DNA from 3 places in the Nitrospirillum amazonense genome. Region 3 is predicted to be linked to each of the others. Evidence: riboswitches for the same ligand, from Rfam matches in the RefSeq annotation. Region 3 holds a riboswitch; each other region holds the start of a gene.

What was found. Region 3 has a riboswitch for cobalamin ahead of cobU (bifunctional adenosylcobinamide kinase/adenosylcobinamide-phosphate guanylyltransferase). Riboswitches for the same ligand answer to the same signal wherever they lie in the genome.
Region 1: another riboswitch for cobalamin. It lies ahead of P5F91_RS19150 (CbtB domain-containing protein); the one in region 3 lies ahead of cobU (bifunctional adenosylcobinamide kinase/adenosylcobinamide-phosphate guanylyltransferase).
Region 2: another riboswitch for cobalamin. It lies ahead of cobW (cobalamin biosynthesis protein CobW); the one in region 3 lies ahead of cobU (bifunctional adenosylcobinamide kinase/adenosylcobinamide-phosphate guanylyltransferase).

Annotation. Positions count from the first base shown of each region.
Region 1 is NZ_JARPAF010000003.1:155,108-164,664, forward strand. It holds gene P5F91_RS19125 (TetR/AcrR family transcriptional regulator) at 65-643, opposite strand; gene P5F91_RS19130 (LysR family transcriptional regulator) at 969-1,961, shown strand; gene folB (dihydroneopterin aldolase) at 2,056-2,421, opposite strand; gene P5F91_RS19140 (threonine aldolase family protein) at 2,669-3,775, shown strand; gene P5F91_RS19145 (histidine phosphatase family protein) at 3,772-4,380, opposite strand; cobalamin riboswitch at 4,382-4,546, shown strand; gene P5F91_RS19150 (CbtB domain-containing protein) at 4,579-4,797, shown strand; gene P5F91_RS19155 (CbtA family protein) at 4,819-5,643, shown strand; gene P5F91_RS19160 (RDD family protein) at 5,644-6,693, opposite strand; gene P5F91_RS19165 (EamA family transporter) at 6,848-7,693, shown strand; gene P5F91_RS19170 (YbcC family protein) at 7,716-9,557, opposite strand, start outside.
Region 2 is NZ_JARPAF010000003.1:201,974-211,530, forward strand. It holds gene cobN (cobaltochelatase subunit CobN) at 1-2,312, opposite strand, end outside; gene cobW (cobalamin biosynthesis protein CobW) at 2,467-3,516, opposite strand; cobalamin riboswitch at 3,676-3,899, opposite strand; gene P5F91_RS19360 (ISL3 family transposase) at 4,203-4,874, shown strand; partial or broken gene P5F91_RS19365 (IS3 family transposase) at 4,841-5,274, shown strand; gene P5F91_RS19370 (glycosyl hydrolase family 28-related protein) at 5,468-7,051, opposite strand; gene P5F91_RS19375 (tetratricopeptide repeat protein) at 7,085-8,770, opposite strand; gene P5F91_RS19380 (WcbI family polysaccharide biosynthesis putative acetyltransferase) at 8,825-9,557, opposite strand, start outside.
Region 3 is NZ_JARPAF010000001.1:45,952-55,508, reverse strand. It holds gene cobD (threonine-phosphate decarboxylase CobD) at 1-136, opposite strand, end outside; gene cbiB (adenosylcobinamide-phosphate synthase CbiB) at 154-1,143, shown strand; gene bluB (5,6-dimethylbenzimidazole synthase) at 1,215-1,868, opposite strand; gene P5F91_RS00225 (cobyric acid synthase) at 1,865-3,358, opposite strand; gene cobO (cob(I)yrinic acid a,c-diamide adenosyltransferase) at 3,358-3,978, opposite strand; gene cobU (bifunctional adenosylcobinamide kinase/adenosylcobinamide-phosphate guanylyltransferase) at 3,997-4,521, opposite strand; cobalamin riboswitch at 4,682-4,907, opposite strand; gene P5F91_RS00210 (glycosyltransferase 87 family protein) at 5,056-6,270, shown strand; gene P5F91_RS00205 (efflux RND transporter permease subunit) at 6,501-9,557, shown strand, end outside.

The sequences.
Region 1 (9,557 bases), on a different contig from region 3:
AACAGTCCAAAATCAGGCTAAGCCCGATCCTTGAGGCCTTGTGGTGCCTAAAGATGGGAAGGGATCACTTCAGGCTCTTCAGCGCCAGGCGGGCCACGCGCCGCAGCGTGTCGGCGTCCGCGCCGGCCCGGGCCGACACCTTCAGCCCGGCCAGGGTGGCGCCCAGGAAGGCGGCGGCCGTGGGAACGTCCACGTCCGTTCCCATTTCGCCCGCCGCCCGGGCGGCGGTCAGCTGGGTTTTCAAGGCTTGGGCCAGGGTGTGGGCCGAGGCGTCGCCGATGGACGCGATCTCCGCGTCCGCCCGGCCGAACTCGCAAATGGCGCTGACGCCTAGGCAGCTAGGATGGTCGGACGCCACCGCCTTGGCGATGAAGGCCATGAAGGCGTATTCCACCCCCGTCAGGGGCGTGGGCGCCGCCATCATGGCGCGGACGAAATCGGCCACGTTCTCCTGGTTGTAGCGGCGCAGGGCCGCGAGATAGAGCTGCCGCTTGTCACCGAAGGTGTCGTACAGGCTCTGCCGGCTGATCTTCATGGCGCGCAGCAACGCCTCGGTCGAGGTGCCCTCGAAGCCGTGTTGGGAGAAAAGGGCGATGGCGGCGCCCAACGCCGCCTCGCCGTCAAATTCCTTGGGTCTCGCCATGACTTCTAGATAGTGATTCCGGACTAATCTGTCCAGAATTAATCGACAAAAAGCCGCACGATTCTTCTAAGTCTCTGGATGTGAAGCGATATTGGCCGCCGCAAAAAGTGCCGCCCTGCAACATTTAACAAGGCTTAACGCCAAATCGGTGCAGGTCCGGACAATAGTGATGCGGTTGGCGCACATACACTGCAAGGCGAATGGGGGCTAAGCCGCCGCCTGGTTGGGGTCCGTCGCGGACCTCTGGCATTCCCCCCTGTGATCACCAGACCCGAGGCCCGCGGTTCCCCGACCGCCGGCCCGGAACAGAGATGAGGGACGCGAGATGTCAGACGTTGCGATGAAATACTTCTACGCCACCGCCATCCATGGGTCGATGCGGGCGGCCAGCCAGAAGATGAACGTGGCGGTGTCCTCGGTCAGCCGGCAGATCGCCCAGCTGGAGGCGGCGATGGGCATGCCCTTGCTGGAGACCGGCCGCCGGTCGGTCAAGCTCACCACCGCTGGGCAAATGGTGTTCGACTACTACCAGGCGCAGATGGCCGACCGTGAGGCCTTCACCGCCCGGCTCGAGGCCTTGCGCGGCATGCGTATGGGCACGGTGGAACTGGCGGTGGGCGAGGGCTGCACCGTCCAGGCCGTGCAGGGCGTGCTGGAGACCTTCCAAAGCCGCTATCCCGGCGTCGAGTTGGCACTGCACACCGTCTCCACGGCCGAGCTGGTGCGCATGGTGGTGGATGACGAGGTACACATCGCCATCGGTGCCCAGATTCCCAGCGATCCCAAGGTGCGCGTCCGCACCTCCGCCCGCCAGCCGCTGATGGTGGTCAGCCGCCCCGATCACGCCGTGGCCAAGCGTGGGGCGGTGACCCTGCAGGATCTGTCTGCCCACGATCTGTGCCTGTCGCCGCGTGACACCCGCATCCGCCAACTGCTGTCGGCGGCGGAAATGCGCCACCAGGTCTGGCTGCGCGCCACCATCACCACCAATTCCGTCCATACCATGCGCGAACTGGCGCTCAGCGGCCGCGCCGCCACCATCCTGCCGCGGGCCGCCGTTCTGGCCGATCTTGAGGATGGGTGCCTGGTGGCAACGCCGTTATGCGACGTCGACACCGACAGCACGACCGTCGACCTGGTGACCCGCCTGGGACGCCAACTGCCCCACGCTGCCACGCTGGCCCTGTCGCTGTTGGAACAACAGGTACACCGCTGGGGCCAGTGCGGTGGCTATCAGGGGGGCGCCGCCGTCACCGCGCCGATGGCGGCTGTCCACGGCCGGGCTGAGCGCCACGTAGGGCTGGAGGCCGTCGCCTGAGCCTGTACGCCGCCATGGTCAGGGAAGGGGGCGGCCAGGGAAAGGGCGGGGTCGCCGGGTCCGCCCCTTCGCGCGCGGATGATGCCGGTGCGGATCATCCTCTCCCTCGGCTGATACGTACCGACACGCCGTCGATGATGGCGGGAACGGGGGCGGAGGGCTTGTCCACCTGCACCGTGATGGTGTCGATGCGGGGGAATTCATCCAACAGGGTGCCGGCCACCGCCTCCGCTACCGCCTCGATGGTCATGAAGCGCCGGGCGGTGGCGACACGAGAGGTGGCCGCCGTCAGCTTGGCATAACACACGCTCAAATCCCAATCGTCGGCCTTGCCCGCCACCGACAGGTCCAGCGTACAGTCCAGCGAGATGTAGAAGCGCTGGCCCAGCTTGGCCTCTTCCGCCGTTAGGCCGTGGTGGGCGTAGATGGCGATGCGGTGGACCAGGATGTGATCGGTCATGGGGTAGTTTCCTCTCAGGGCCGGGGTCAACGCCGCTGGGTCCCGCACACTGGGCCCGGCACAGGCTGCCCTTTCCCCGGTGCGCTGTCACGGCCGTTCCGTCACGCCTTGCCCTGCCTGCGCTGTGGCATAAATGTGGGCATGTGATTTGGCTGTTGCGCCGGGGAAGGGGCCATCGCAGGGTGGCGCCCTCCGTCCTAATGGCCATCCCCCAGCGGGTTCTCCCGTAAAACCGGATCGTATGCCCATGCCTGCCGCCCCCGCCGGGACTCTCGCCGCTCACCGCCAGCGTTTGCGCCTGGATTGCCCCGTCGTCTTCCCCGGATTCCGCGCCCTGACCCCGGCGGAGGAGTTCCGGGCGGTGGCCGACTGGTGCGACGCGAACGGCGTCACCCATGACCAGTACGGCCAGGGCGACCTGCTGATGGCGTTCGAGGGCACGGTGGCGGGTCTGCTGGGCAAGGAGGCGGCCGCCTTCATGCCCAGTGGCGTCATGGCCCAGCTGATCGCCATGCGGCTGTGGACCGAGGTCAGCGGCGTGCCCCGCTTCGGCATGCCCCACACCTCCCACCTCGCCCTGCATGAGGAAGAGGCTTACCAGGCCCTGTTCAACTTCCACGGCGTGCCGGTGGGTGATCGCCGCCGGCCCATCCTGGCCCGCGACCTGGCGGCCGTGTCCCAGCCGTTGGCCTGCCTGCTGGTGGAACTGCCCTTGCGCGAGATCGGCGGCCAGCTGCCGGATTGGGACGAGCTGCAGGCCCTGAAGGAGTTGGCGCGATCGCGCCAGCTGCCGCTGCACATGGATGGCGCCCGCCTGTGGGAAAGCCGCGCCTATTACGGCCGCAGCTATGCCGAGATCGCCGCCGGCTTCGCCTCGGTCTACGTCTCGGTCTACAAGGGCATCGGCGGCGTCGCCGGGGCCGTGCTGGCCGGTGATGCCGATTTCATCGCCAACGCCCGGCTGTGGCAGCGGCGCCTGGGCGGCACTCTGGTCCGGCAGAGCCCTATGGTGGCCACCGCCGCCATGCGGTTCGAGACGCGACTGGCCCTGATGGACGCCTGCTACCGCCGCACCCTGGATCTGGCGGCAGGCCTGGCCGGCATTCCCGGTGTCCGCCTGAACCCCGCCGTGCCGCAGACCAACATGCTGCACATCTTCTTCGACCGCCCGGCGGAGGAGGTGGCGGAGACGCGGGACGCCATCGCCGGCGACGAGGGCCGCTGGGTGGCGGGGGAAATCCGCCCCACCGACGTGCCGGGCTGGAGCGTGACGGAGCTGTATGTCGGCGACACCCTGCTGGGCCTCGACAATGCGCAGGTGCTGCCCTACTTCACGCGGCTGGTGGGCGCCTAACGGAACTCCCGCGTGTCCACGCCGGCGGCGCGCACGGTCCAGTGCCGGTGCCAGCGCAGATCGGTCAGCGACAGCGGCGCGATGTCCAGGCGCCAGAAGGCCTGCGGCGGCGCCTCCAGCACGACGGCCACCGCCATGCGGATCACGGCCGGGTGGGTGACGGCCAGGGTGTGCCCCTCCGCCGTCCCATGCTCCAGCCACCGCGCCACCCGCGCCCGCAGCTGCGCCAGCGACTCAGCCCCATGGGGGCGGGCCTCCGGATCGCCTAACCACGCGCCCACCGCGTCCGCCTCATGGGCCGACAGGTCGGCCAAGCTGCGGCCCTGCCAGTCGCCCACGTTCAGGTCGGCCAGAGCCGTGTCCTCATGCGCCTCCACCCTCAGGGCGCCGGCCAGCGCGTCCGCGGTCTGCCGTGCGCGGACCTCCGGCGCCGTCCAAAGGCGATCCACCTTACGCAGGGCGCGCACCTCCGCCAGCAGGGAGGCTTGGGCCAGGCCGGCTTCCTCTGCCGCTTCGTCCGCCCGGGGGAAGACGGCGTCACGCTGGGCCCGGGTGGGGGCGTGGGCCAGCAGGGTCAGGCGGCCGATGACATTGGGGGCTGTCATGGAGATAGTCCTTGAATGCGGTACGGCCCCTCCCTACCATCAATGGATCGCCCGCGCATGGGGGAAGCCGGTGCAAATCCGGCACGGTCGCGCCACTGTAACCGAACGCCCAGGCCTTTCCAGGGCGTGCGGAAGCCAGACCCCCCGTCGCATGACACAGACCGCATACGGGACGCGTAATCCCAGGGAGCGTTTTTTATGGCCCACGCCACCACCCATTCCGGCACCCCCGCCGTTGCCCTGCCGGTGATCTCCGCCGCTGAACTGCTGCCCTGGGCCGTGTTCGGCGGGCTGCTGCTGGTGCTGATGGTCTATTTCGTGGGGGCGGAGCAGGGCGCCACCTCCCTGATCCAGGGCCGTGAGGTGCATGAGTTCGTGCACGACGCCCGCCACCTGCTGGGCTTCCCCTGCCACTGAGGCGGGAGGACCCTCGCCATCATGGTTGGAATTTATCTCGCCCGCGGGATGCTCATCGGCATCCTGGCGGGTTTGCTTGCCTTCGGCGTGGCCACGCTGATCGGTGAGCCGCCGGTCGAACGCGCCATCGCCTTCGAGGCGGCCCAGGCGACGGGGGAGCATGAGCATCATGACGCGGCCGCCAGCCCTGACACCGTTGAGGCGGGGCACAGCCATCATCATCATGACGCCCAGGCGGCGGATGAGGAGGAAGAGCTGTTCAGCCGTGGCACGCAGGGCGGCTGGGGCCTGCTGACCGGTCTGCTGGTCTATGGCGCCGCCGTGGGTGGCATGTTCGCCCTGACCTATGCCTACGCCCAGGGCCGCATGGGCACCCTGGGGCCGCGTGGCCTGGCCGCCATTCTGGCACTCCTGGGTTTCCTGGCCGTGGTTCTGGTGCCGGCCTTCAAGTATCCGGCCAACCCCCCGGCGGTGGGCAATCCTGACTCCATCCAGCAGCGCACCGCCCTGTTCTTCATCCTGCTGATCCTGTCCGTCGCCGCCATGGCGGCGGCCGTGGTCACGGCCCGCCGGTTGGCCGCCCGCTGGGGCATCTGGAACGCCGGCCTCGCCGGCGGCGCCCTGTTCCTGGCGGTCATGATCGCGGCGGGCTATGCCCTGCCCGAGGTGAACGAGGTGCCGGAGACATTCCCGGCCCAGCTGCTGTGGCGTTTCCGCATCGCCTCCTGGGGCATCCATGCCGCCCTGTGGGCGGCGCTGGGACTTGGCTTTGGCTGGCTGTGCGAACGGGCGCAGTCCCGCGACCTTCAGGCCCTGCGCCGGGGTGATCGGCCGGCGCTGTTCTGATCAGTTTTGGCCCGTAGCCGCCATCTGGTCGATGAGGGTTTTCCAGGCGGCCACCGGTCCGCCGTCCCCATAGCCTCGGTACGAACTGGCGAAGCCAAGGTCGAAACCATAGCTGATGCTCACCACCAAGTGAGTGGTGGGAGCCAGGGTCCCCGCCTTCAGCACGGCGGCGGCGACATGGGCCAGTTCGCGGCGCTGGTCTTGGGCTGGCACCGGTATGCGCAAGCGGGCGCTGACGGCCACGAATTCCGATGGCAAGGCAGGTGCCGCGCTGCCGGAAACATTCACTACCCGCATTGTTTTTTGCTGCGTGACGCCCACGGTCATGACCTCTGACAGGGAATCAACTGCGGCGTAGATGGGCAGTAGGGTGGGGCCGAAAAAGCGTACGAACACCACCGGTGTCGCCGCCAGCAAGGCTGCTGGGACGGCCAGTCCCATCAGGACGCGGCGGCTGGGCCAAGTGAGATTTGCTGGGACTGAGGCCGACGCCGCCGTCACCGTGCAGGACCCACACAGCAGGTCATGCAGGCTGCGGCGGCTGGGCCGGTTGAACAGGAACAGGTAGAAGGTCGTCATGCCGCTGGCCAGGAGGACCAGGCCGATGGCCCATCCCAGGATCTGGGCCGATCGGTCGTTGGACAGGGCCGCCAGGGCGTAGACGTTCAGGAACCAAGGGGCGGTCAGAACCGCCGCCCGCACCAGCGCTGTGCCTGGGTCCAGCAGGTGGCCATCTATCCCTGTCACCCGCACCTTCAGCAGACGCTTGCCCAAGGTCTGGCCCTTAGCTATGCGGCTGTTCTGCACGCCGAAATAGAGAATGGCCAGGCCCCAGCCGACCATCCGGCCGGCGATGCCCAAGGCTGCCATCTGGTCGAAGAACAGCGTGCCCAGTGCATAGCCTGCAACCATCAGCACTACGGTATCCGCTAGGAAAGCAAAAAGCCGGCGCCAGAATCCGGCATAGGCGTCCGCTGAAGTCTCAGGTGTGGCGTTCGCCCCGCCGCCGTTGTCATCATCCCCAGACATCATCCTCTCCCGGCCTTTCATCCACTTAAACGTACAAATCCACAATCACCTTATGTCACAGCGTGTAAGGGGTCACCAGCCGGGCCGACAATTGGAAGGCAGCCATACGGGGGCCGGCGATGACAGCGGTACGCCGCACCTCGTAAGAAGGAAGTCCCCTACCAGAATCGCCCCCATGTCCATCGCCGTCTTCGCCATCGTCCTGTTCGCGGCCCTGCTGCATGCCACCTGGAACGCCCTGGTGAAGGGGGCGGGGGACAAGCTGATGGCGGCCGTCCTGGTGGCGGGCGGCGCGGCCCTCATCGCCATCGTGACGCTGCCCTTCCTGCCCCTGCCGGCGGCGGCCAGCTGGCCCTATCTGGTGACGTCCAGCGTCCTGCAGATCCTTTACCTGACCCTGGTTGCCCGCGCCTATCATGTCGCGGACATGAGCCAGACCTATCCCCTGATGCGGGGGACGGCGCCGCTGCTGGTGGCGCTGGTCAGCGGGCTGTGGCTGCATGAGGCGCTGTCCCTTCACGCCCTGCTGGGGGTCGGTGTGATCTGCGCCGGCATTCTCAGCATGGCGTGGGTGGGCCGGCGCGGTGGGCCGGGCGGCGGCACCACCGGCACCCGCCTGGCACTGCTGACCGCCGTGGTTATCGCCGGTTACACCCTGGTTGACGGCCACGGCGTCCGCCTGTCGGGCGCGCCCGCGTCTTATGTGCTGTGGGGTGTGCTGCTCAACGGCGTGCCGCTGGTGGCTTGGGCGTTGCTGGCCCGGCGCCGGACATTCCTGCAGCACGTCATCCGCCAATGGCCGCGGGGTCTGGTGGGCGGCGCCGGCACCCTGATCTCCTATGGCCTGGCCCTGTGGGCGATGACGGTGGCCCCGGTGGCCGTCATCGCTGCCCTGCGCGAAAGCTCCATCCTGTTCGGCACCGCCATCGCCGGCCTGGTGCTGAAGGAGCGGGTGGGCCCTCGCCGCCTGGCCGCCGCTTGCCTCATCGCCGTGGGCGCCATGGTGTTGCGCCTGGCGTGAGGCGGGCGGCGGAACGACCGCCTTAGGCGGCGCGGGCCAGCCCGGCCTCGTCCCAGCCGCTGCCGCGATGCCAGCGCGCGGTGATACGCCCGCGTTCCAGGGCGAACAGGGTCAGCCAGCCGTTGTCGAACAGCGCCCGCACCTCCTCGTGGCGGGCCAGCACCTCGGCGATGGCGTGCCGGGGCGCCTCCACCAGGACCGACAGGCGCAGGGGCGCGTGGGCCAGGCGCTCGCCGTCGTGAACGGCTTGCCAGGGCAGGCCGGTGCGCAGCGTGCCGCCGTTGCCCTCCACCACGCCGATGCCGGCGGTGACATTGTGGATGAGCTTGTCCCCGCCGCCGAACAGCGTGGGCGCCACGGCCGACCCGTAATATTGCAGGCTGATCCAGCTGGCCACCACCACCGGCGCCGTCAGGATCAATTCCAGGGTGGCGAAGTCGCGATCCGCCCGCCAGTCGTAGGAATGCAGGAAGGCCCGGCCCTTCAGGTTGCCGCAGGCGGTCACGGCGCGCGGGGCGGCGACGAAGGCGGCGCACCCGGCCAGCCCCCATTCCGGCCGGATCTCCGCCCAGTTGCGGGCGCGGGCCGACAGCGATGCCGCGCTGGCGCCGGGAAGGCGGGCCGCCCGTTCCAGGCGCACCTGGCGCCCCGCCCGGTCCAGCCAATCGCGGGCGCGGCGGATGTCCGCCTCATGATCCCGGCCGGCACTATCAGTATACAAGGTGACGCGGTCGGTGACCGTGTCATGCAGGCCGGCCAGGAACAGGGTGTCGGCCGGCAGGTCGATGCCATGGGCGGGCAGGCCCGCCCGCGTCTCCGGATCGTTCAGCAAGCCCGCCAGCAGGCGGGCGGAGACATCGCCCGGATGACCACCGCAGGCGCCGCAGTGATAGGCGCTGTGGTGCGGATTGTTGTGCAGCGTTGCGCCATGGCCGATCAACAGCACCAAGCGCGCGTGTCCTTTCGTCAGCGACATGGCTTTCAGCACCTGTGCCGCAGTCGCCGCCTTCACATCCACCGACAGGGCGGGCGTGAAGGCCGGCGCCGGGTCGGTTCCATGCGCTCGGCCCAGCCCCAGGGTGTCGCGCAACAATTTCAGGGCGTACAAGGGTCCCGCCGATTCCACGAAGGCGAAGGAGGATACCGCCGCCTGGCGGAACCGTCCCAGGGCGCGGGCGGAGCGGGTGGCGATGCGCCGCTGCCGGTCTTGGGCGGGTGGCAGGGGAACGCTGGAGCGCAGGCGGGGCGGCAACAGGACGGGCAGCCGCGCCTCTGTCAGGTCGGACGCGGCCGGACGGTGCTCCACGGGCAGGCCGAAGAAGCCGGCAAAGCCCAGCGTGCCGATGCCGGTGTCCTGGTTTTCCAAGGCCCGGCGGAACGGTTCCGACCGCACGTCGATGCAGAACGCGGCCTGCAACAGAGGCCGGTCCCCGGAAGTGGCCGTATCGGCTCCCCCCAGCACCGTGTCCAGCCCCCGCTGATAGGCCATTTCCGCCGCCTGCTGCAGGATGGTGTCGGCCACCAGGTCGGCGTCCGGCGTCACCGGCTGCGCGTGGGCGGCCAGCACCTCCGCCCAGGCCGGGGCCACAGCCGGCACATGGGCCAGCAGGGCCTCTTCCCATACCAGGCGGATTGCCAGCAGATCGGCCAGCGTGCCGTCGCCATCGCCCGCCAGCTCGGCTTGCCATTGCAGCCATCGCGCATGCTGGGCCCAGCCCCCAAGGTCGGTCAGCAGCCGGTGGAAGGCCGTCTCCGCCGCCTCGGCCGTGAGGTCCAGCGCGGCGGCGGCACGCAGCAGGGCGCGGCCTGGGGTGTCCGGGCAATTGGCGACATGACGGCAGAACCCCGTCAGGCCGGCCAGCTC
Region 2 (9,557 bases), on a different contig from region 3:
CCTGACACCAGCTCCCGCACCAGGCCATCCAGCGCCGCCCGCACTCGCCCAATGGACGGACCGGTGCCCGTCCGCTCCGCCAGCAGGGCCGGCAGGGGATGGGGCCAGGGCGTCGCGGCGTCGGCCGTGAACAGGTCCTCCAGCGTGCCGGCCAAGCCCAGGTCGCGGGCCAGCGCCTCGGTCATGGATGGCTGATCACGGCGGGGGAAACGCGCCATGGCGGCCAGGAAGGCGGCCTGGGCGCCGTCGTCCGGCGCCGCCCCGAAGACATGCAGCCCATCGCGGATCTGCATCTCCTTGATGTCGCAAAGATGGGCATCCAGCCGGGCCAGGGCCTCATCGGGAAGGTCCCCCGTGGCCAGATCGGCCGGCAGGTTCAGGTCACGGGTGACGCCGGCCTCCCAGGCCAGGTCGCGGATACGGGCCCGCAGGGTGGGCAGGCGGCGCGGGTCCAGGCTCTGCGCCTGCGCGTATTCGTCCAGCGCCTGCTCCAGGGCCGCCAAATCGCCGTGCAGCCCCGCCGGCACGGGCGGCGGCGGCAGGTGGCCTACCAGCACGGCGCCCAGGCGGCGGCGGGCCTGCACGCCTTCGCCTGGGTTGGTGGCGATGTAGGGGTAGAGGACGGGCAGGGGGCCGGCCAACCGCTCCGGCCAGCAGTTGGCCGACAGCGCCACGGCTTTGCCCGGCAACCATTCCAGCGTGCCATGGGCGCCCACCTGCACCAGGGCATGGATATCCACCACATGGCGCAGCCACAGGTGAAAGGCGGCATAGCCGTGGCTGGGCGGGGTATCGGGGTCATGGTGGGCGGCGCTGTCGATAGCGCCATGCCCCCGGCTGGGCTGGACCGCCACTAATACATTGCCGCAGGACTGGATGCGAAAGCGCAGCGCTCCGTCGCGCGCCAGAGGGTCGGTTGAGGGGGCCCCCCACCGGGCGGTGATGGCGGCCAGGGCCGCGGGCTGCATCAGTCGGGCATAATCGACCAGGCTTAGGCCCGGCGCGCCGCCGTCGAGGGCCCGGCGCAGGGCGGCCATCAGGGCGGCGCCGTCGGCCGGCCTCTCGGCCACCCCATAGCCGGCACCGGCCAGAGCTGCCAGCATCGCCAGGGTGCTGGCCGGCGTGTCCAGGCCCAGCGCCAAGCCGGTGCCGCCGCGGGCAGGATAATCGGACAGCACCAGGGCCACGCGTCGCCCCGCCCGCGGGGTGGCGGCCAGACGGGCCCAGGCGGCTGCCTTGTCGGCCAGCGCGTCCACCCGGTCGGCACGGGGGCGGCTCAAGGTCGGGGCGTATTCCAGGGCGGCGTCCCAGTCGGCGGCCGCCTTGAAGGCGATGGCGGGGCCTTGCAGCCGGCCATCCATCTCCGGCAGTACCACATTCATGGCCAGGTCGGCGGGGCCCAGGCCGGCGCGTGCCTTTTCCCACAGCGCCTCCGTGCCCGTGGACAGCACAGCCTGCAGGACCGGCGCGCCGGCGGCGTCGAGGGGGGAGGAGTCCTCCGTACCTTGGCGGGCAGAGAAGCCGGTGGCGTTCAGCACCACGGCCGGTCGCAAGGCCCTAAGCTCGGCCGCCAGCCACTGGGCCGCCCGAACTTCCTTCAGGCTGGCCGCGTAATAGAGGTGGGGCGCCAGGCCGCGCCGGGCCAGGGCGTCGGCCAAGGCGTGAAGCGCTGCCAGATTGCCGGCCTGCAAGTGCGATCGGTAGAAAACCAGCGCCGCCGCTGGTCCCGCGACGGGTGCCGACGGCCGCCAGCCTTCATGACGGCCATAGCGGGGCAGAGGCATGGGCTCGCCCGCCAGCAGGTCGGCGGGCGGCTGCCGTCCCAGCAATTGGGCGGCCTCGGCCAGGAACCGGACCGTGTTCTCCGGCCCGCCCTCCACGAAGCAGCGCCACAGGCGGCGGGCGGTGGCATGATCCACGGTGCCGGCGGCCTCCAGGCTGGGATCTGCCTTGGCCTCCCCGGGCACTACGGCCAGGGCGATGCCCCGGGCCCGGCAGGTCTCCGCCACCTGCTCGAGCCCATAGCGCCAATAGCCGGCGCCACCGTTCAGGCGCAGCACCACCAGACGGGCGCGCGACACCACCGCCTCAACATACATATCGACGGATAGCGGATGCCCCAGGCGCATCAGGTTGGCCAGGCGCAGCGTGGGCCGCCAGGGAACATTACCCACGGCGTGGTAGGCGGCGGCCGCCGCCGACAGGTCACTGTCGGAAAAGGACAGCAACACGCACTCCGCCGGCGTCTGCCCCAAATCCTCGGCTTGGGGGGATGCCAGCAGATCCTCGGCCTGGGTGGGCAACAGGTGCATGGGAGGGGCGGAACCCGTGTGACGACACTGAAAGACGAAAAGCCAGCTTTATGCCGCTCTAGCCCCTATACGCCGTCAATTCAACAGCGGGATGGGTCAACAGCGGGATTGGGCAGGGCACCGCTTTGCGCCCATGCCCCACCCGCGCGGCCAATCAGGCGGCCAGCGCCGCCTCGATGGCCGCCTTGTCCAGGCCCGTCTCACCGATCACCACCAGGCGGCTGCGCCGTACCTCGTCCGGCCCCCACAGCCGATCGTAGCTGGTCTGGATGCGGGGGCCCACACCCTGCACCAGCAGGCGCATGGGCTTGCCCGGCACATCGATGAAGCCCTTCAGGCGCAGTATGCCGAAGCGCTGGGTGATCTCGCCCAGCCGGCGGACCAGGGCCTCCGGATCGGCCTGGGATGGCAATTCGGCCACGAAGCTGGTGAAGTCGTCGTGGTCATGGTCTTCCTCGCCATCGTGGTGGCTGACGCGGGCGTCGAGGTCCGCTTCGGCCGCAGCCGACAGGCCCAGCAGCACATTGGGGTCGACATCGCCATGGGCCACGCGTACCAGGGGCGGGGCGGTGGGCCGCAGGGCCTTCACCGTGTCGGCCACGGCGGCCAGGCCCGCCTCGTCCACCAGGTCGGTCTTGCTGACCAGGATCAGGTCGGCGCAGAGCACCTGATCCTCGAACACCTCCTGCACCGGGGTTTCGTGCTCCACCGTGGCGTCGCCGGCCTCCATGGCAGCCTTCTGCCGGGCCAGGGCCTCGGCATCGGGCGCGAACCGGCCCTCGGCCACGGCATCGGCCGCCACCACCGCCACCACGCCGTCCACCGTAACACGCGAGCGCACCGCGGGCCAGGTGAAGGCGCGCACCAGCGGCTTGGGCAGGGCCAGGCCGCTGGTCTCGATGATAATGTGGTCCGGCGGATCGGCGCGGTTCAGCAGCGTTTCCAGCGCCGGCACGAAATCGTCCGCCACGGTGCAGCACAGGCAGCCGTTGGCCAGTTCGATCACTCGATCCTCCGGGCAGGCCGCGTCGCCGCAGCCCTTGAGCACCGCGCCGTCCACACCGACGTCGCCGAACTCGTTGATGATCAGCGCCAGCTTGCGGCCTCCCGGGTTCTGCAGCAGCCCGCGGATCAGCGTGGTCTTGCCGGCACCGAGGAAGCCGGTGATGACGGTGGCGGGGATTTTGGCGGTGGGGGTAGGCATGGGCTCGCTTTCAAAGGGGGCGGTCGCGCCCGGCAGGCGCATTGGCGGCCGCGGATGCGGGGCGGGGCCGTTTTAGGCCGAAGACGTTTGGAAGGCGCGCGTGCGGGGGCGGGCGGGCCATGGCGAAACTTCCCTCTCTCCGCCATCTCCGGCGGACCAGATGTGGACCTCGTGACGGGAGGTCTCCTGGCTTGCGGTTCATGGCGCGTCTCCTGCCTTCCCGGCCGGGGCGGTGGCCCGGGCCAGTGGCGGCTCCTCGCGGACCTATCGGCCCGGGGGTATTGGCACCTACCGCGCACAGTTGCGGGGGCAGCTCCGGCCTTGAACCGGATTCCCTATTATCTCCAGCTGCCGGTGGGAAATCCGGCCGGCGACCGGGGCACCGTCGGTGGGCCGACAGTGCGCTGCATGAGGGCTAGGGATCAATGATTTTCGCACGGCGGCTTCCCCGGCAGCGCGTGAAAAAAAGTTCATCGCGGATTAGCGGGTAGAGGCGGACAACGGCGCGTTCTGACAGACTGGTAGTCGCCAAACATCACAGACTGCCAGGGGGGGCGCCGTTGCCCGATAGAGAAGCTACGTCATGTCTCGTTGGGTGGGAAGGCTACCGGGTCGAGACAGTGGAACGCCGCTCGGGTGAGCAGCCGGCGGTTTGGATATATCTTGGCCGACCGTCCTGTTCGCCGATGATCTGCGACGGTTGTGGCCAGGCGAGCGAGCGTGTTCACGACATTGAGACGCGCGTTGTCCGGGACCTTCCGATCTTGGATGCGGCGACGTGGATATCGGTGCCGCGCCGGCGTGTTCTGTGCGGGCAGTGCGGCCCCCGGCTGGAACGACTGGATTGGCTGGAGCGCCATGCCCGGGTGACCCGGCGTTTGGCGGAGAGCGTGGTCCGCCTCTGCCGTGCCCTGCCGGTGAAGCAGGTGGCCGCGTTCTTCGGGCTGGACTGGCACACGGTCAAGGAGATCGACAAACGTGCGTTGCAACGATCCCTCGATCCGGTAGACCTCAGCGGGATCAGCGTGTTGGCGATGGATGAGTTCGCCATCCAGCGCGGCCACCGCTATGCCGCGGTGGTGATCGAGCCCCGCACCCGGCGGGTGCTGTGGGTTGGCCGCGAGCGTTCGCGCGAAGGCATTCGTCCCTTCTTCGACCTGTTGGGGGAGGAAGGCTGCCGCCGCATCAAGGCCGTGGCCATGGACATGAACGCCGCCTACGCCAATGAGGTGCGTGCGCGTTGTCCACAAGCCGAGATCGTCTACGACCTCTTCCACGTCGTCGCCAAATACGGCCATGACGTCATCGACCGCGTCGGGGTCGACTCTATTCCCGCCGCGTCGTCGGCTGGTCGATGAGCGACACCATGACTGCCCAGTTGGTCGCCGATGCATTGGTCATGGCCTTATGGCGACGGGGAAAACCCAGGGCGGTGCTGCATCATTCCGACCAGGGCAGCCAATACACCAGCCAGCAGTTCCAGCGCCTGCTCACCGACAACGGCGTCACCTGTTCCATGAGCCGGGCGGGCGACGTATGGGAGCCCGTTAGGGCCAGCGAAGCTAAAATGCCGCCATGGAAAGCTTCTTCTCGTCACTCAAAGCCGAACGGGTGGCCAGGGCGGTCTATCAGTCGAGGAACCAGGCCAGAGCCGACGTCTTCGACTACATCAAACGCTTCTATAATCCGACACGCAGACATTCGACCCTGGGCTACCTCAGCCCGGTGGACTTCGAACGAAACGCTGGGGTAGCTTAACCGAGCTTATCCCGGTGTCATCCAAGCCGGCAGCAGCCCAGTCTGCGATCTTAACCCATCGCTTCGAGAGGGGCGGGCCATCCTATAATCATGCTGAAACTCAGGCAGCCACAGGCTTTTTCAACAGCCTGTTAGGCACGCCGACGGACGTGGGAAGGTTTATTCGGGCGTTTGATAATCAATTCCCTAAAGCTTATTCCAGCACGCGAACATTGTAACGGACTGTCGCTGGTATCGCCTCGGTAAGGGCGCAGACTTTCACTATTACCATGCCGGGTTCAGACACAAAGGCACGAATCTGGAATCCGTCACCGGCGTCGCCCGCTGCAGGGCTAGCGATGGCGGTCATGTCGGTCCGAGCGCCCGGAATGGCTACAGCGCCGCTGGCGCATGACCCAGGAGCCAAATGGGAACCGCCGATCGGCAGTGTGGTTCCGGCCAGCGACTTACCGGTTCCCGCGTTTTCTGCGCGTTCCGAATAAAGGGCGGATAGGGCGATATGCCGACCGCCGGTACGGTTATCGATGTCTCCCTTGGCGGCACCGGCATGCTTGCTGGTTTGAACGCTTATCTGGTCGGCTTGGTCGGCGAGAATGACGTCGTAGTCCACCGGGTTGCGTCCGTTGTTACGAACAAAACTACACCCGTCCAGGTTGACATCAGTCACCGTGCCGGAAAGGACGACATGGCTGCCACCGCGGTTCTCACGGTTGTTGGCGTTGAAAATGGACTGCCCCAATTTGAAACCGGATCCAGCGGATAAGTTGACGCCGTGGCGGCCGTTCAAAAAGAAGGCTGAGCCCACGGCCGTCACATTAATCAACCGGGGATCGTCGTTATGGAAACCATCGAGGTCGGACAATTCGCAGAGAACACCATTAAAATTCCAAGCTTCCCGAGCGCCGGTGTCGCCTGGCGCGCGAGTAGAATGGATACAGTATTGCGCTTCATCAAACCCGCCGTTAGAAAACGTCAGGCCGACAACGATGTCCGTCGGATACTGCGCTTTGATCTCGAGGGCGGGCCCCTTTGTAAAGCCCAGATGATAGTTGGCCATGTTAAAACCATCGGTGTCTTGCAAGAGCAGGCCATAGGTGTAGCTACCGCGGTGTAAGGCGCGTGAATTACTGTTTACGATGAAATTCTCTGAGGGGTTTTCCTCGTTAGGTCCGGCTCGATGCACCCACCACAGCCGCGATAATGGAGTAGTGTTATCACCGCCAGGATCAATATCACTGAAGAATAAACTAATAGAAGACTCAATTTCAATTCCGGAAAATTCCCCAACAACAGCCACGTGATCTATCGTACCACCTGCAACTTTCCTATAATGAATACCTGATCCAGATGGCGGATTGTCAGTTCTATATATTTGGAAGTCCCGGAAATTTATAGAATAAAGATGAGGGCCAGGCCCTAGGTTTTCGGCAAAAAAAACATCGCCTGCATGCGTGGGAAAGAAAGTTGTATTGCCCTTACCGGCTCCGGTGATTGTAATGTTGCTACAGTTAATTGTTATCACGCCGGAAATCTTATATGAGCCACTCGGAACGCTGATAATGCCAGGCGTCTCTACGGAATTCCTAGAACAGGCACTTTCAATTGCTTGCTTGATCGCTGAGGTGCTGTCTATTCTGCCCGTGGGATCTGCACCAAAGGCTAAAACATTCAGGCCGCTGGCCGCCGATGCATCGGCAGCACGAGCCACCGGTGAAGTAGAAAAAAATAAGGCTGTTAACAGGATCAATCTGGAACAAGCGCTGCAAAGCCTTATCATTTGTTGCTCCAGCCTTCCATTTGTCGCGACTATTTATATCTCGTCTAAGATTCTAGAAAATGTGGCATTATCCGGCTCTATGGTGCATGCTCGCTTGCACGCTTTCACGGCATCATCTAAATCACCATTTTCTTTTAGGAAAAGGGAGAGATGGTACCAATATCGCCCCTGTTCGGCGTCTAGCTCGGTCGCCTTTTTCGCAGCACCTATCGCCAACGCTAGTTGGCGATGTGCGTGATAAGCCATTGAAAGCAGGTGCCACGAATCAGCATATTTGGGATCCGCATCTATTGCAGATTGGAATTTTGCGATCGCTTCTTCAATTTTTTTGTCATGCAGGAGAAGGTTAGCAGATCTAAGAATTATTCCCCGCGTATTGATACCGAACTTGCTGGCCAGCCCCATCGCACTTTCGTAATAGCGCGCGTCGCCACACACATCTCCATTAGCGCTGAGAATGGCGATGGAGATCAAACTGACAACTGACTTATCCTCTTTTTCGGGAAGCGGGACAACAATTCTTTTCGTGATTATATTTTCAAGTACTTCAATCAAATGCGCGGCGTCGTCGTCGCCCGCGCGGGTGGCCGCATGTTTGACGCTAAAAAGAAAATGCCCATAGTCAGCTACCCACGCGGGGTATGCGTAACTACAGAAGCGCATGGCTAAACCGCGTGCAGCCAACAACAACGCGTCATGTGGTGAAATGCTAGCCAAAGCTGTGCTAATACGGTAGGCAAGGGCACTATCGTCAGCGGATAAGGGAATGTCCTCGGCGAAGTTGGCTATAGCACCTGCATTAGCTGCTCTCAGATATCGAATGGAGCGGGTGCTGTCACCGTCAAATAAACCCTGCTCGGTGGCAAACCAACTGACATTCCTGTACGAAATATTTCCAACAATCGACGCAATTACGCCATAAGCAGATAAAGGACCATAGACGACTTTGCCCATGCCAAGAAATGCCATGTCGAGCAACGCCCTTTGGATACCGGAGAAGTAGTCTATTTTTATAAAATCACCAATCTCAAATGCTTTTCCTGGAAAGGCAGCTTTCATCTCTTCGACAAACGCGCGGCTATCGGAAGCAATCAGCAACGCATCCGTCTTCTTCAGGATATGCGAGCCAATTGCCTTATACGTCTCGGTTGTGAAATAGCTGTCAAAGCGATTAACCTGAAGATGCGTGTCAGAGCAGAGATGCAGTCTACGGGAGTGGATAGACGAAAACGTTGAGGCGCCAGTTTTTTCTTTTAAAGTTTGTAGCGTATCGAAGACCGCTGCCTGCCAAGGCATTTCCCAGAATATCTGGGAAAGAGACTGCCTAACACTGCTAAACTGCTCAGTACTATCTACAGAGTACATAGTAAAGCGGCGGTCCAGAACTATGATATCATCGTCACCATTGATTGATCCAAAGAAGTCATGGATACCGGCTTCGCCGATTTCCGCGCATTTGCGTATCACAACGTCTCGCGACCCAGTTCCAATTAGCGGACTATCTAGGGGTAGAAGATAACCCCCGGGAGCCAATTGCTCGAAAGGTCCGCGCAGAATGTCCGGAAGATCAGTTACGAGTGATTGAAAATTATCCTGTCCAGTCTGCCAAGTCGTTAGGAACTTAGCAGAGAAGTGCCGCGCTAAACGTAACCCGTTAAGTATTGGGATAAGCCGGCCGCCAAGAAGATCGCGGCGATCCGCGATGATATATCTAGGCATATTCCGCTCCCTAAGAAAGAGTCTAAAGGAAGTACGTTTCGACACTTGTCCCGCTCAAATAAAAGAAATATAGTTCTTCATATATTCATCGAATGTATAATGGTGACCTTTGTACTGAGTTTTTTCATTCGGCGAGAACCATTTAAGATTTAAACGCTCTGCAACAACGGGATGGATTGGCAAAGTTTCCGCAGCCCATGGCTGCCAAGCTTCGAAATGATTCAAAGCCCGCTCAGTATAATCGCGGCCATCCATAAGGATGGCTGCTACCAACTTTGCGAACAAGGTGCCAAGCAAAATCCACGTAGGATGATTGGGGGTAAGATACAATCGCTTGGACCAGAAATTTTCTTCCAGGAACGACCGCATCGGAATATCGCAGTTAGTATCACGTTCGTTAAGGCGCGAAATTTCTAGCTCAACGAGACGTTCAAAATTCGGCATTCGCTCTACGCTACGGGCTTGGTAGGCCTGCCAAATCTCGTCCCCGCTCAGACCCTCTCGCATCAATTCGACGACGATGCGGTCACCATAAGGATAACGACCGAAAGGATGTTCCGGCGGTTCTGGTTTATTTCGCGGATCGACGAAGTTGAAGGGCCAAAGAAGGTTGGTATCGAGGGGCGGGAAACGAATGCTTCGGCAAGTGGAAGGTAATTGGTCCTGATAAGGAAAGGCATTGATATTGTTCTTTGAGGGGGAACCCTGTTCAAGCAAGACGCCACATCGGGTTACCTCGTCAGCTGGCAGCTTGTCATGGCCATCGACAGGGTGGACGAAGTTCCGC
Region 3 (9,557 bases):
GGATGGGGGGCAAGGGATAGGGCCAGGGATTGATACCGGTGCTGAGATCGACCCAGGGGCCGGGTGCATCGGGGAACAGGGACACCGCCTGGGTCAGGTCGCCGCCATGACGGATCTGGATTTCGGGCGTCATCATGCTAAACCCCAGACATCATGAGCGTCTTCCCCACCCTTTACCCCGTCCTGCCCTGGCTGGCCCTGGCCGCCTTGGCGCTGGAGGCCCTGCTGGGCTATCCCGACGCCCTGTATGCCCGCATCCGCCATCCGGTGGTGTGGATCGGTGCCCTGATCAGCGGGCTGGACCACGCCTGGAACCAGGCCGAACGGCCGGTGGCCTGGCGCAAGGCGGCCGGCATCCTGGCCGAGCTGGTGCTGGTGGGGGTGGCGCTGGCCGTCGGCGTCCTGCTGCAATCCTTGCTGGCGCGCCTGGGTGGCCTTTGGGGAACCGTGGCGATGGGCTTGGTGGCCAGCAGCCTGCTGGCCCAGCGCAGCCTGCACCGCTTCGTCGCCGCCGTGCCGCGCGCGTTGCGCCAGCGCGGGCTGGAGGGCGGGCGGGAGGCGGTATCGCACATCGTCGGCCGCAACCCCGCCAGCCTGGATGAGGCCGGCGTGGCCCGCGCCGCCATCGAAAGCCTGGCGGAGAACTTTTCCGACGGGGTGGTGGCGCCGGCCTTCTGGCTGGCGGTGGGTGGCCTGCCGGGAGTGCTGGCGTACAAGGCCATCAACACCGCCGACAGCATGGTGGGCCATCGCACCCCCCGGCATGAGGCCTATGGCTGGGCGGCCGCCCGGCTGGACGACGTGGTGAACCTGCCGGCCTCGCGCCTGACGGCCCTGCTGCTGGTGCTGGCGGCCTGGACGCGCGGCCCCGCCGGGGCCAAGGCGGCGTTGGTTGCCGTCCGCCGTGACGCCGGCCATCACCGCAGCCCCAACGCCGGCTGGCCGGAGGCCGCCATGGCGGGCGCCCTGGGCCTGCGCCTGGCCGGTCCCCGCACCTATGGCGATGTGCGGGTGGACGACCACTGGATGGGCGACGGCCGGGCCGAGGCCACCGCCGCCGACATCGAGGCCGGCCTCAGCCTTTACCGCCGCAGCCTGGCCCTGCTGTGGGGCTTGGCGCTGATCGCCGCCTGGATAAGCTAGGACGGAAATGCGGGGAAGCCAAACCCGCGGATGCGGCCGCCCGGCATTTGAGGGCAAAAAAGCCATCCCCCTCATCTCTGAAACAGCACGTCGGACAGTGGATGCCGCTGTTCCCAGTGGGCGCGTTCCAGTTCGGGCACGTCGTCCGGCTCGGCGGGGTAGCCGATGCAAAGATAGCCCACCAGGCGCCACTCGGCCGGCACCGCCAGCAGGCCGTTCATCACCTCTGGCCGCAGGATGGAAACCCAGCCGAGGCCGATCCCCTCCGCCCGCGCTGCCAGCCACAGCGTCTGGATGGCCGCGACGGCGGAATAGGCCAGGGTCTCGGGCATGGTGCGGCGGCCCAGGCCGGCGCCTTGCGTCGGGTCGGGATCGACGAACACCGCCAGGTGGCAGGGCGCCTCGCGCAGGCCCGCCAGCTTCAGGCGGGCGTACAGGCGGGCGCGATCCTGCGCCTGGGCGGCCAGCGCCTCGGCGTTGCAGCGCTCGAATTCCATCCGCACGGCGTCGCGGCGGGCGGGATCGTCCACCCGGACGAAGCGCCAGGGCTGGCTGAGGCCCACGGACGGCGCCAGGCAGGCCAGGTCGAGCAGCCGTTCCAGCAATCCATCGGGCAGCGGATCGGTGCGGAAACGCCGCACGTCGCGCCGCCAGACCAGTAGGTCACGGAAGTGGGCCCGGAAGTCTGCGTCGAAGTCGGGGCACGGCCTGTCGGGAGCGGTCATCGGCTGATGGCCCATAGTGCGTCGAGATCCAGGTGGCGTTCGGCGGCCTCGGCCAACTCATCGAGCGCCGCCTCCACCGTGCCGTCATAACTATCGAGGCCGGGCGCCACGTTCCATCGCCGCAGCCATGCCGCCCGCTGGGCGTCATGGCCGAACAGGCCGTGGACATAAGTGCCGGCGATGCGGCCATCAAGGCTGACCGCCCCCTCCGCCACCGCCTCGCCACCCTCCGCCTCCAGATACAGCAGCGGCCGGGCGCGGTCCGGCCCCTGGGTCACACCCAGGTGCATTTCATACCCCGTGAGGGCCGACCCGCTGGCGGCGTCGTGGCCCGTCACCGCGCGCAGGGTCTTGGCCGGGGCCAGCACGGTTTCCACGTCCAGGTAGCCCAGGCCGGCGGCGATGCCGGGCGGCCCCTCGATGCCGTCGGGGTCGGCAACCGTCCGGCCCAGCATCTGATAGCCGCCGCACAGGCCCAGCACCCAGCCCCCCCGACGCACATGGCCCGCCAGGTCGATGTCCCACCCCTGCGCGCGGAAGAAGGCCAGGTCGGCCAGGGTGGCCTTGGACCCCGGCAGGATGACGCCGTGGGCGTCGCCCGGCAGGGGCCGGCCGGGGGGCACCATCACCACCGTAACGCCCGGCTCCAGCCGCAGGGGGTCGAGGTCGTCGAAATTGGCGATGCGCGACAGCATGGGCACGGCGACGCGCAAGGCTCCACCGGAGGCGCGTTTCGCCCAGTGGGCCAAGTCCATGCCGTCCTCGGCCGGCAGGCGGGCTGCCGCCGGCTGGTGCGGCATGACGCCGAAGCAGGGCCAGCTGGTGCGGGCCTCGATCTCCGTCACGCCCTTTTCGAACAAGCGGACGTCACCGCGGAACTTGTTGATCAGGAAGCCGCGGATCTGGGCGCGATCCTCCACGTCCAGCACGCGATGGGTGCCCACCAGGCTGGCGATGACCCCACCCCGGTCGATGTCGCCGGCCAATACCACCGGTACACCGGCCGCGCGGGCGAAGCCCATGTTGGCAATGTCCCCGGCGCGCAGGTTGGTTTCCGCCGGGCTGCCCGCCCCTTCCACCACCACCAGGTCGCACTCCCCCCGCAGGCGGTGGAAGCTTTCCAGCACGGCCGGCAGCAGTTCCCCCTTGCGGCGCTGGTAGGCCGAGGCCTGAGCATTGCCCAGCACGCGGCCGCGCAGCACCAGTTGCGCGCCCAGGTCCGTCTGCGGCTTCAGCAGCACCGGGTTCATGTCCACCGAGGGCGCGACACCGCAGGCGCGGGCCTGCAGCGCCTGGGCGCGGCCGATCTCCCCCCCGTCCGGTGTCACGGCGGCGTTGTTGGACATGTTCTGCGGCTTGAACGGGCGCACCCGCAGGCCGCGCCGGGTATAGGCCCGGGCCAGGGCCGCCACCAGCAGCGACTTGCCCACGTCCGAACCGGTGCCCTGGATCATCAGGGCGCGGGCGCCCCCGGCGGTGCGGTCGGCCATCAGAAGTCGATCCCGCGCTGCGCCTTGATGCCGGCCTGGAAAGGATGTTTCACCGCCTGAAACTCCGTCACCAGGTCGGCAGCCTCGATGATCTCGGGCTTGGCGTTGCGGCCGGTGACCAGGACATGGGTGTCGGGCAGGCGGGCGTTCAGCCCGGCCAGAACATCGGCCACATCCAGGTAGCCGTAGCGCAGCACGATGTTGATCTCATCCAGCACCACCAGGTGGTACTGCGGGTCGGCCAGCATGCGGCGGCCCAGTTCCCACGCGCGGACGGCGGCGGCGATGTCCCGCTCCTTGTCCTGGGTATCCCAGGTGAAGCCCTCGCCCATCACATGGTGGTCGATCAGGTCGGAAAAGCGCGTCAGCGCCGTCTGCTCGCCCGTCGCCCAGTTGCCCTTCACGAACTGGATGAAACCCACGCGCAGGCCATACCCGGCGGTACGCAGCATCATGCCCAGCGCCGCCGTGGTCTTGCCCTTGCCGGGGCCCGTGTGGACCATCAGCAGGCCCTTCTCCCGGGTGGCCTGGGCGACACGGGCGTCCTGCACGGCCTTGCGCTTCTGCATCTTCTCGCGATGGCGGGCGCCTTCGTCATCCGGGGACTCAAGATCGGCCATGGCTACCTCCTTCCGCTCTTATTTCACTTTCAGGGGTAGGCCCGCCACCGTCAGGAACACCTGCGACGCCGTGGCCGCCAGGCGCTGGTGCAGCCGGCCGGCGTGGTCGCGGAAGGCGCGGGCCAGCGCGTTCTCCGGCACGATGCCCATGCCTACCTCATTCCCCACCAGGACGGTGGCGCCCGTACGGGCGGCCAGCGCCCCCTCCAGCGTGGCGACGGCGGCGACCACGTCGCGGTCGGCCAGCATGACGTTGGTCAGCCATAGCGTCAGGCAATCGACCAGGACCGGCCCGTCGCCGGGGGCGGCCAGCGCGCCGGCAAGGTCCAGCGGCGCCTCCACCGTCGTCCAGCCGGGCACGCGGTCGGCCTGGTGGCGGCCGATGCGGTCGCGCATCTCGTCGTCCCAGGCCTGGGCGGTGGCGATATAGGTCCAGGGCCCGGGCAGGGCGGTCACCAGCCCCTCGGCGAAGCGGCTTTTGCCGGAGCGGGCCCCGCCCAGGACCAGAGTGACGCCAGGGACGGCCGTGTGCTCATGCGTCATCAGTCAGTTCCATCCCACCGGCCTCATGCACCCGTGGTATCAGAGGCCAAGACCAGCCGGAAGGAGGGGATTACCTGTCGACGAGACCGAGCGGCCACGGGGCCCCTGGGACCCGCCGCGCCGCTGACCGGTTCCGCCGGGACACCCCGCCCCCGCGACCATGCGAATGCCACCGGCGGCAGGTCTCCTGGCTCACGGGTCACGGCGCCGGCCCAGCCTTCCCAGGTTCCGTTGGGAACCCAGTGGCCATTCCCCGTGCGGCGGGGTGGGCGGCGCTCGCCGTTCACAGTTGCGGGGGCAGCCATGGAGTCGGATGCCGCGCATCCCCACCACGTTCCCTTTTCATCCACAGGCGGACCTGCGGAACCGTCGGCGATGGCAGCCTTACGGCAATCGCCCGTGCCGGGCAAGGGCGGCGTCGCGACATTTTATCTTAAATATGCAACGGCCAAGCCTTGGCACTTGACCTTGAGCACAAAGGTGGTAGGCATAGACCATAGAGCCTATTACCTATGAGATAGGTTATTCTGCAGCATGGTTCGCCCGCCACTTCCTTCCCTGGCCCGCCCGCTGGTGCTCGGCCTCGCCCTTTGGGCGATCGCCCTGGTGGTGATCGAGGCGCAGGTGATTAGTGGACGGTTCGTTTCTGAATTCCACATCTACGCCGAGGCCACCTGGGCCTGGTGGCAGGGCGCTGAGATTTACGAGGATGGCATCAACGGCTTCCTTTACCTGCCATCCAGCGCCGTGCTGTTCACCCCGTGGGCCTATCTGCCGCCGCTGCTGGGCGATGCGCTGTGGCGTCTGAGCCTGCTGGCCGTCTGCTGGTGGGGCGTGGCCCGGCTGTGCCGCCTGCTGGCGCCGGCGAAACGTCAGGGCACCGATTGGCAGCGCCTGTTCGGCGTGGCCCTGCTGGCGGCGCTGCCCATCGGCGTGGTGGATCTGCGGGGCGCCCAGACCGAATTCCTGATGCTGGGCCTGATGCTGGCCGGCCTGGCGGACGTGGCGGAAGGCCGGTGGCGCCGCGCCGCGTTCCTGCTGGTACTGGCCGGCGCGTTCAAGCCCCAGGCCCTGGCCCTGGTCATGCTGGCCTTCGCCCTGTGGCCCCGCCTGCGTCTGTCCCTGGCGCTGTGGCTGACGGCGGCCCTGGCCCTGCCCCTGACGCACTGGGACCCCGGCTACGCCCTGGGCGAATATGGCCAGCTCGTGCGCAAGACCATGAGCAGCGCCAACCCCGGCGGCGGCGTCTGGCACGATTTCGCCAATGGCCTGGCCACCCTGGGCCTGCCACTGGACCTGATGGCCCAGACCGTTATCCGCGCCCTGGCCGGCATCGCCGTGCTGACCCTGGCCCGCGGCACCGTCAGCCGCCTGCCGGCCCCCAAGGCCGCCGCCACCGTGGCGGCCTTGATGGTCACGTATCTGCTGCTGTTCAACCCGCGTACGGTCCTTGGCCATTTCGGCGACATGGCGCTGGTCGCCGGCGCCCTGGCGGGCTGGGAATTTCATGTCCGCCGCAACCGGGCGCTGGGCTGGATGCTGGTGCTGCTGTGCTTCGCGCTGACCACCCACGTCTGGACGCGAGGCCTGCACGTGGCCACCACCACGTGGTTCAAGCCGCTTCTGGCGTGCGGATTCGGCCTGTATGTCGTGGTCCGCTGGGTGCCATCCCTGCCCGACCGGCCCGCCGTGGGCCGTCAGGAAACCCCCGAGGATGCACCGAGGGAGAGCTTGGCAATTCAAGGTTAGCCACCTTTACATTCCCCTCCGCCGACGGGCGCAGTGACGCAGGCCACAGTTTTCCGATTTGGCGGCGATTGGTCGCGGCATGCCTAAATTCGAACCGTTGCGTATCGAAGTAGGTTCCCCTTAACCGTCAAGCGCGTTAATTATTTGGGGCTGTGCCGGGCGGGGGGCGACCTCGGCCCCTGGGCGTAGCGTTGCATTTTTCCGCATCGCATTGCCGGAGCCCCGTCCTCATGTGGATCGTCGCCTACGCCCTGAGGCGTCCCTATAGTTTCGCCGTGCTGGCGGGCCTGATCACGCTACTGGGCGTGCTGAGCCTGTTCCGGATGCCCACGGACATCTTCCCCGAGGTGGAGATCCCCACGGTCACCGTGGTGTGGAGCTACTCGGGCCTGGACGCGCAGGAGATGACGGGCAAGATCACCGCCTTTGGTGAGCTGGCCATCATCAACACCGCCGATAACGTGGCGGAGGTGGAATCCGAGACGTCCAACGGCGTGGGCATCATCCGCACCACCTTCCAGCCGGGCGTGAACATCGACCTGGCCATCTCGCAGATCTCCGCCATCTGCCAGACCATCCTGAAGCGCATGCCCACGGGCACGCAGCCGCCGCTGATCGTGCAGTACAGCCGGTCCTCCGTGCCCATCCTGCAGCTGGCCCTGTCGTCCGACACCATGTCCGAGGCGCAGCTGTACGACTATGGCCGCATCACCATCCGGTCGCAGATCAGCGACATCCCCGGCATGCGCCTGCCCCTGCCCTACGGCGGCAACGCGCGCCAGATCATGGTCGATATCGACCCGGACAAGCTGCGCAGCTATGGCCTGACCCCCAACGACGTCAACAAGGCCATCACCGCCCAGAACCTGAATCTGCCGTCCGGTACCGCCAAGATCGGCGACACCGAATACCAGGTGGGCCTGAACAGCTCGCCCATCGCCGTCGATACCTTCAACGACATCCCCTTGCGCGACGTGAACGGCCGCACCGTGTTCATGCGCGACGTGGCCAATGTCCGCGACGGCGCCGCCGTGCAGACCAACGTGGTGCACGCCGACGGCCAGCCCGCCGTGCTGTTGACCATCATGAAGCTGGGTGGCGCCAGCACCCTGGCGGTGGTGGACGAGGTCATGCGCCGGCTGCCGGAGATCCGCAAGGCGGCGCCCGAGGGCATGCGCATCCAGCCGCTGTTCGACCAGACCACCTTCATCAAGCACGCCATGGAAGGCATCCAGCACGAGGGCTTGATCGTCGGCGCCCTGGTGGCCATCCTGATCCTGCTGTTCCTGGGTGGTTGGCGCAGCACGGCCATCGTGCTGACCTCCATCCCGCTGTCCATTCTGACGGCCGTGGCCGTGCTTTCCATGGCCGGCCACACCCTGAACGTGATGACCCTGGGCGGCCTGGCGCTGGCCATCGGCATCCTGGTGGACGACGGCACCGTGGCCATCGAGAACATCCACCGCCACATCGGCATGGGCAAGCCGCTGCGCCAGGCCATCCTGGAAGGCTCGGACGAGGTGGCCTTCCCGGCCCTGGTTTCGACGCTGTGCATCTGCATCGTGTTCGTGCCCATCTTCTTCCTGCACGGTATCGCCAAGTACCTGTTCTCGCCCCTGGCGCTGGCCGTCATCTCCTCCATGCTGATGAGCTACGTGCTGTCGCGGACCCTGGTCCCGGCCATGGCCGCCTGGCTGCTGCCGGCGGAACTGCGCGGCCACGGCCATGGCGAGGAGGGCAACCATGGCCACGTTGCGCCCCCGACCGGCCTGGCCGGCGCCTGGGCGCGCTTTCATGCCGGATTCGAGCGCGGCTTCGAGGGCCTGCGCCAGCGGTACCTGAGGGTGCTGGGCGGCGGCCTGTCACGGCCGTGGATGGTAACCGGTTTCGCTGTGGTGCTGCTGGTCTGCGCCGCCGCCACCATCCCCTTCGTCGGCACCAACTTCTTCCCCGAGGTCGATGCCGGCCAATTCCGCCTGCACGTCCGCACCCCCGCCGGCACCCGGCTGGAGGAAGCGTCGCGTCAGTTCGGCGCCATCGAGCGGTCCATCCGCAAGATCATCCCGCCAGAGGAACTGGGCCTGATCATCGACAACATCGGCCTGCCCGACCCGGTGAACCTGGGCCTGACCGACAGCGTCACCGTCAGCTCCGCCGACGGTGAAATCCTGGGTGCCCTGACCGAGAAGCGGTCGCGGCCCACCCATGAGTATGTCGAGCAGATCCGCGCCATGGTGGCCAAGGATTACCCGGGCGTTGAGATCTTCCAAAAGCCCGGCGACATCACCAGCCAGATCCTGAACGGCGCCGTGCCCACCCCCATCGACATCCGCATCATCGGCACGGCCCGCGGGCCCAACGCCCTGATCGCGGAGGACCTGCGCCAGCGCTTCAAGAACATCCCCGGCCTGGTGGACGTGACGCTGCGCCAGGTGACGGCCACCCCGGCCTACCGCATCGAGGTCGACCGGGCCCGCGCCGCCGAGCTGGGCCTGACCCAGAACGACGTGGCGCAGGAGGTGCTGGTGTCGCTGGCGTCCTCGGGCGTGGTCAATCCCAGCTACTGGATGGACGTCAACTCGCTGGTCATCTACCCGGTCGTGGTGCAGTCGCCGCAGCGCCTGATGGCCTCGGCCGAGGATCTGCTGAACACCCCCATCCATTCCACCCGGGTGACGACGCCGGTGCTGCTGCGCAACGTTGCCAAGCTGGTGCCCACCAAGGTGGCCGCGGACATCAGCCGCACCTCCTTCGCGCCCCGCTATGACGTCATCGCCAACGTCTCGGGCCGCGACCTGGGGTCGGTCAGCCGCGACATCAAGGCCGCCATCGACGCCGTGCGCCCGCAGCTGAAGCCCGGCAACCGCATTGAGATGGGCGGCCAGATCAAGACCATGGAGCAGGCCTACGGCGACATCGCCGCCGGCATGGCCCTGGCCGTGGTCTTCGTCTACATGCTGATGGTGGTGAACTTCCAGTCCTGGCTGGACCCGCTGATCGTGCTGGGGGCCACCCCGGCCGCCATCCTGGGCGGCGCCGTGATGCTGCTGCTGACCGGCACCACCTTCAGCGAACCGGCCCTGATGGGTATGATCATGGTCATCGGTGTCGCCACCGCCAACAGCGTGCTGATGGTGTCCTTCGCCAACCAGCGGCGCGAACAGGGCCTGACATCCCTGGACGCCATGGCGGAGGCCGGCGGCGCCCGCCTGCGCCCCGTCATGATGACGGCCCTGGCCATGGTGCTGGGCATGATCCCCATGGCCCTGGCGCTGAGCGAGGGTGGC